Regions from separate parts of the Billgrantia antri genome, predicted to be linked through region 2. Evidence: riboswitches for the same ligand, from Rfam matches in the RefSeq annotation. Region 2 holds a riboswitch; the other holds the start of a gene.
The links. Region 2 has a riboswitch for thiamine pyrophosphate ahead of HNO53_RS17155 (sodium:solute symporter family transporter). Riboswitches for the same ligand answer to the same signal wherever they lie in the genome.
Positions count from the first base shown of each region.

Region 1: linked by a shared signal. The riboswitch ahead of thiC (phosphomethylpyrimidine synthase ThiC) and the one ahead of HNO53_RS17155 (sodium:solute symporter family transporter) in region 2 are both predicted to bind thiamine pyrophosphate.

Region 1 covers NZ_CP053383.1:1,420,295-1,423,914, forward strand. Annotated here, with positions in the region: gene thiC (phosphomethylpyrimidine synthase ThiC) at 1-1,485, opposite strand, end outside; TPP riboswitch at 1,573-1,691, opposite strand; gene tenA (thiaminase II) at 1,783-2,451, opposite strand; TPP riboswitch at 2,527-2,660, opposite strand; gene HNO53_RS06705 (lysophospholipid acyltransferase family protein) at 2,716-3,620, opposite strand, start outside.
Region 2 covers NZ_CP053383.1:3,711,637-3,715,256, forward strand. Annotated here, with positions in the region: gene HNO53_RS17155 (sodium:solute symporter family transporter) at 191-1,579, opposite strand; TPP riboswitch at 1,569-1,677, opposite strand; gene HNO53_RS17160 (hypothetical protein) at 1,794-2,462, shown strand; gene HNO53_RS17165 (peroxidase-related enzyme) at 2,472-3,062, opposite strand; gene HNO53_RS17170 (sensor domain-containing diguanylate cyclase) at 3,153-3,620, opposite strand, start outside.

The DNA.
Region 1 (3,620 bases), 2.3 Mb from region 2:
GTGCTCCTTGGGCGTGACGTAGCACAGCATGGCGCAGCCGTACCAGCCGATCATCGCCGCGCCGATGCCGGAGGTGATGTGGTCGTAGCCCGGGGCGATGTCGGTGACCAGCGGGCCGAGGGTGTAGAAAGGGGCCTCGTCGCAGTACTCGAGCTGCTTGTCCATGTTCTCCTTGACCAGGTGCATGGGCACGTGACCAGGTCCCTCGATCATCACCTGTACGTCGTGCTTCCAGGCGATGCGGGTCAGCTCGCCCAGGGTCTTGAGCTCGGCCATCTGCGCCTCGTCATTGGCATCGGCCACCGAGCCGGGGCGCAGGCCGTCACCCAGCGAGAAGGCGACGTCGTAGCGCTTGCAGATCTCGCAGATCTCCTCGAAGTGGGTGTAGAGGAAGCTCTCCTGATGGTGGAACAGGCACCACTTGGCCATGATCGAGCCGCCGCGGGAGACGATGCCGGTGACGCGCTTGGCGGTCAGCGGCACGTAGCGCAGCAGCACGCCGGCGTGGATGGTGAAGTAGTCCACGCCCTGTTCGGCCTGTTCGATCAGGGTGTCGCGGAAAACCTCCCAGGTGAGATTCTCGGCCACGCCGTTGACCTTCTCCAGGGCCTGATAGATCGGTACCGTGCCGATCGGCACCGGGGCGTTGCGGATGATCCACTCGCGGGTCTCGTGGATGTTCTGCCCGGTGGAGAGATCCATGATGGTGTCGGCGCCCCAGCGGATGCCCCAGGTCATCTTGTCGACCTCCTCTTCGATGGAGGAGGTCACCGCCGAGTTGCCCAGATTGCCGTTGATCTTCACCAGGAAGTTGCGGCCGATGATCATCGGCTCGGACTCGGGGTGGTTGATATTGCAGGGGATGATGGCACGGCCCGCGGCCACTTCCTGGCGCACGAATTCCGGGGTGATTTCCTCGGGCAGCTTGGCGCCGAAGCCCTGACCGGCATGCTGGTGACCCAGGATGCGCTCGACCTCCGCTGTGCCCAAGGCTTGCCTGCGCTGATTTTCACGGATGGCGATGAACTCCATCTCCGGCGTGACGATGCCCTGGCGCGCGTAGTGCAACTGGGTGACGTTCTTGCCTTCCTTCGCGCGGCGCGGTGTGCGGGTCAGGTCGAAGCGCAGTGGGGCGAGCATGGGGTCGCTGGCACGGCGCTGGCCGTACTCGCTGGTCGGGCCGTCGAGGAACTCCGTATCACCGCGTTCCTCGATCCAGGCGCGGCGCAGCTCGGGAAGGCCGCGACGCAGGTCGATGTCGGCACGTGGGTCGGTATAGGGGCCGGAGGTATCGTAGACCAGCAGCGGCGGGTTTTCTTCGTCGGCACCGGAGGTCTTGGTCGGCGACAGCGAGATCTCGCGGAAGGGCACGCGGATGTCGGGACGCGAGCCCTCGACGTAGATCTTGCGTGAGCCGGGCAGCGGCTGGACGGCGGCCTCGTCGACCTTGGCGGTCTCGGCGAGAAAATGGGCGGTCTTGCTCATCGTTTGTTCTCCCTAGGGGTAACGCGTTTCAGGGTGTCAGGGAGGACAGGTGGGAAGTGACAGGGGCAGGGAGTCCGGTCTTGCCGAGCCTGCATGTCGCTTGATCCCTACGCTGGTCCTAGCCAGTTCAGGTTCAACGGGATCCATGCTCGGACGCGTGCGTCGCATGATCTCAGCCGTCTTCAACGGCACCCCGTCAAGCGTTTGGTGGTCGGGTGATCGCACGATCACCAGCCTACTGGGACCCACTGGGCTGACCAGAACCAGCGGGTGGATGGCGATGGGGCCAGGGGGCGATCAAAGCGCCCGATCCAGCCCCATCTGCCAGAAATCGATCTCGAGCCGGGTGGCATCGCGGAACACCTCGACGAGCTCGCCGAAGCGCGCCGGAGTGACGTCGGCCAGGCGTGCATCGAGCCATTCGAGCTCGGCACGCATGGCGTCCTGGAACTCCTCGCCCTCGTACATGGCGATCCAGGCGTCATAGGGGTTGGCGTTGCCGCGTACGGTCGCGTCCTGGGCGTTGAGCCAGTTGGCGATCTCGCCGTAACCCACCAGGCAGGGGGCCAGCGCAACATGAAGATCGAGCAGGTCGCCGCGGTTGCCGGTATCCAGCACGTATCGGGTATAGGCCATGGTGGCCCGCGCCTCGGGCAGCGCGGCCAGCTGCGCCTCGGAGATGTCCCACTCGCGGCAAAAACCGACATGAAGACCGAGCTCCACGTCGAGGATGGCCTTGAGCCCCTCATGGGCCTGGCGCAGGTCGGCCAGGGTGCGGCTCTTGTAGGCGGCCAGCGCGTAGGCGCGTGCGAAGTGGATCAGGAACAGGTAGTCCTGCTGCAAGTAGTGGCGGAAGGCGTCTTCTTCCAGGGTGCCGTTACCCAGGTCGCGCACGAAGTCGTGCTCGACATAGGCGCGCCAGTCGTCGTGGCAGGCGTCGGTCAGGTCGGTGAAGCGATAGCCCATCTTGCCTCCGGTGGTAAAGCGGATCCGGAGCGTGGGCGAAAGGAGAGTGGGCAGGGCAGATAAGGGAGTGCTGGTACCTGGCCACCGCTTGATTCCTACGCCGGTACGAGCCGGATCAGGTTCAACGGGCCCCGCCGTGACGACGCATCTGCAGCAGACATGTCGTATGGCGATCTCAGCCGGTTCCACCGGCACCCCGTCAAGCGTTGTGGCCAGTCTAGCAGGATGATGCCGTCTTGCCAGTCACCGCAGCGAAATGCGTCTTCAATAGAGGCGGTAACGCTTGTGATTTGGCACGCCCAGCTGCTCCTCGATCACTTTGCGGTAACGCTTGTACTCCCACTGGTATTGGGCCGGATCCAGGGCGATTGCGGCTTCCACGCAGGCGTTGACGCCGGTGGCCGACTGCGTCTCGTCGTCAGCGTAGACTCGCTCGTCGGCGGCGAGGAAGTGGATGGCGAAGCCCCGGCCGGGAAGGCGTCGCGCCACACCGGTGACCACCCTGGCATCGGTGCGTGCGACCAGCTTGGGCAGCAGGGTCGCGGTGTAGGCCAGGCGGTGATAGAAGGGGGCGAATACGCCGCTGCCCCAGTCGGGCTCCTGGTCCGGCAGGATACCGACGGCCTCACTGCGCTTTAGCGCCTTGAGCAGTGCGGCGACGCCGCGCGGGTTGGTCGGTACCAGGCTGGCGCCCATGCGCTCGCGCCCCTGACGGATCACCGGGTCGAGTTCGGCGATCTTGGGGGGCTCGTACATGGCGGTAAAGGGGAAGTGACTGGAGAGCCAGAAGTTGAGTACCTCCCAGTTGCCGAAGTGTGGGGCCAAGACGATGACGCCGCGCCCTTCGGCACGCGCATCGTCAAGCAGCTCGCGGCCATGGACCTCCAGGATGGCACGTTCGACCCGCTGCGGTTCACCCATCCAGGCGAAGCCGAGTTCGAGCATGGTGGCGGTGGAGTGGGTCAGACTCTCCTTGGCCAGGCGCTTGCGCTCGATGTCACTGCAGTCGGGATAGACCTCGGCGAGGTTGGTTTCAGTGACCTCGCGCTCGCGATGGCTGAAACGGTGGACCAGCGGGCCAGCGGTGCGGGCCAGCCGCCAGAGCATGGCGGGACGACGGCGGGCCAGGGTGCGCCACAGCGTGGCGATGGCGCGGCCCTGCAGTGTGG
Region 2 (3,620 bases):
GATTGTCATTGTTGAGTGTAAAATATTTACCTCACCTCTAACAAAATAATCAACGAAAGAAAGCTTAGGCACGAGGATCTTATAGAACAATAGACTTTGGTCTGGAGAAGGAATGAGAAATGCGCCAGCCGGGAGCTGGCGCGACGACAGATCGAGACTTCATTAAGCGCAAACCGGCCAGGAGGCCAATTCACTGCGTGCGGATACGCTCATGCGGTGCCGTCCATGCCACAGCCAGGCTGACCAGCGTGGAGGCCGCCAACGCGCCGAGAAACGGCGGCAGCGTGGGGATGCTGCCCGGGAAGCTCGCCGCCAGCAAGCCAGCTGCCAGGCTGCCCTGGGCGACCCAGCCGGGCAGGATCGCGCCAAGCAGCCCCGCCACGCCACCCATCACCGCGGCCAGCGGCGTCATGCGGCGCCACAGTCCCAGCAGAACCGGCACCACGATGGCGGCACACAGCAGGTCGGCGATCAGGAACAGCCGCAGCACCGAGAGGCCCTGAAGTGCCACGATCACCACCGGCACCATTAGCCCTACCGTGACCAGCCGCGCCGCACCGATGGGCAACCCGCGCCTGCCGGACCCCGCCACCACCAGCGAGGCGATGCCGTTCTGCAGAGTATCGACGCTGGAGGCAACCAGGGTCACCGCCAGAACCAGCGCCGGCAGCGCCAGCCAGCTTGGCGCCTCGCCGAGCAGAGCGAAGAACGGCATCGGCGGCTCGCCTAGTGCCACGCCGCTCATCGACGCCAGCATGCCGAGCCCGCCCACCATCGCGACCACCGCCACGGTGGTCGCGCCGCCCAGCCAGGCGCCCCGGTTGAGCGCACGCTCGTCGCGGGCGGCCCACACCCGCTGCCAGTAGCCCTGATGGAACAGGTTGGCCGCCGTGACCGCGATGACCAGCGTTAGCGCCACGCCCAGTGCGCCGTCGACGGGAATCGACGGCAGCGCCGCGCCTGCGGGCATCTCGGGCAGGCGCGCAAGCGCCACGCCGCCTACCACCAGCAGCAAAGCGATCAGCAGCCATGCCTGCCAGCGGTCGGTGGCCAGGCTCGCCCTCAGGCCACCGATGGCGGTGTAGAGCAGGGTGGTCACGGCCACGCCGATCACCACCAGTGCCGGCGGCACGTCGGAAAGCAGCGCGGTGATCGCGCCGATGGCCGTCAGCTCGGCGGCGAGAAAACAGGCCATATAGAGAATCGAGACCAGCGCCACCCAGCGCCGCACGCCGGCGCCGTAGCAGACTTCGGCGAACTCCCCGATGCTGCGCCCCTCGGGCAGGTGACGGCGGATCGCCGGGCCGTAGAGTCCCAGCACGATGAACGGCAGCGCCGAGCCGATGGCGTACCCCGCCAACGCCACCGGACCGACGAAGGCGCCGATCTCCGGCGGCGCGAAAAGTATCCACGCCCCCATGCCCGAGGCCAGGAACGACAGCCCCAGGGTGGCGGCAGATTGGGAGTTGCGGGCGGTGATGTAGTCGTCGAGTGGACCGTCGGCCCGGCGGGCGCGCAGGCCCAGGAAAACAAAGCACAGCAGCGCCGCGCCGAGCACGGCTGACGTCAGATAGGACATGTCGCACTTCCTCCGCCGGCATGAACCGGATCAGGTTCCAGGGTCAGCGCCTGGCGCTCTCTCAGCCCCGCCGCAGCGAGACTCCCCTGGCGACAGTGAATGAATTTTGCGTCGCTAGACTCAAGCTGGCCCCACACGGACCGATATGACTCGAGCCTCTGGAATGATATAACAACGAAAAAACCAGAACACTTCTCCCCCGCAGGGACCCACCATGTTTAGCGAAGCCAAGGAACACGCCCCCGGGCATCTTCATCAGATCTTTGCCGACCCCTACTCCGCCTTCGACAATCTTTCCGTCGAGCGGCAGTTGCACCTGAGGGTCGCCTTGCAGGCACTGGTCGGCGAGCCGCTGGCCAACGGCCGCCTGACGCTGCGAGTCATTCATGGCTGGGAAAACGGCGGCTTCGAGCCCGCCGATCTGGCCCATGGCGACTACCGTATCGCCTCGCTCGACGATCTGGCGCGAATCAGCAGCGACCATCAGCAGGCCATCGATCATGCCGCCCCGCTGCCGCGCGACGATGCCTCGCTGCTCGCCGAGCCACTGGCCGACGCCATCGCCGCCGCCGAGGCCAAGGGGCAGGTTCTCGACGAAGAGATGCGCAGCATTCCCGCCCGCTGGCCAGCCTTCGACCAGGGCCTAACGCTCTACACCTTCTTCAAGGTCTACCATCGCCTGACCTACGGCGAGGACGACACCTACCGCTCGATCCAGTGCCGGACGCCGGAAGGCCTTCGCGAGATCCATGAATTCCATCTCGAAGAGGGCGAGTTCGCCGTGGTCCGCCCCAGCCAGGATGCCCCCGGCAACAGCGTGATGGTATTGCACGTCAGTCAGCTGGAACCGGTGCGGCGGCTGATGGAAGCCTGCAGCGCCTGACCTGACGAGTTACTTGTTCTCTCGCGGCACCCTACCCATCAGGTAGAACTCCGGATTGGGCGGGGTACCGGTGAGGGTGACCAGGCGGTTGGAGAGGCCGAAGAAGGCGACGATGGCACCGATGTCCCAGATGTCGTCGTGGGTGAAGCCAACCTCGGTGAGACGGGCCTGCCATTCGTCGGTGAGCTCGCCCACGTCCAGGCCGCAGTGCAGGGCAAAGTCGAGCATTACCCGGTGGCGCTCGCTGATCGGCGCAGTGCGGTGGTTGATCGCCACCTGGTCGGCCAGCAGCGGATCCTTGCCGTAGATGCGCACCAGCGCGCCGTGGGCCACCACGCAGTAGAGGCAGCGGTTGCGCGCGCTGGTAGCCACCACGATCATCTCTTTCTCCGCCTTGGTGAGCGTGTCGGATTCACGCTCCATCAGCGCATCGTGGTAGGCGAAAAAGGCACGGAACTCGTCCGGGCGATGGGCCAGCATCAGGAACACGTTGGGTACGAAACCGGCCTTCTCCTGCACGGCGAGAATGGCCTCCCGAATATCCTCGGGTAGGTCATTGATCGACTCGGGGACGGGAAAGCGGCTGAGCGGTGCAGTCATGGCAAAACCTCTGGCGTCTTTGCGGTAACGACAGTTAACGTCAACGTAAAGATGATGTCCATGCGACATACGCGCATCCCGCAAGCAAATTCACTCCCAAGCCCCGGCCAGCGACCGGGTCACCACCCGGTTGCGGCTACGCTCCTTGGCTTCGTACATGGCCTGGTCCGCCTGGCGATATAGGGCTATGGCAGAGGGCACCTGTCGGCAGTCGCTGCAGCACACCAGGCCGAAGGAACCGGTCACCACGCCATGGCGCGACGTTTCGTGGGGAATCCGAAGCTGCTCCAGGGCCTGACGGAAGCGCTCCAGGGCGTGCTGGCCCGCCTCCAGGGAGTCGGCCTCGAGCAGGATACCGAACTCCTCTCCCCCGAGGCGGAACAACCGGTCGCCGGCGCGCCGGAAGTGATCGAGTAGCAGCGTCGCCACCTGCATCAGCACCTCATCCCCGGCCTGATGGCCATGGGTATCGTTGAACAGCTTGAAGTCGTCGATATCCATCACCGCGAACAGCAGCGGCTGACCGCTGCGTCGACGCTCCTGCAGCTTCTCCTCGAC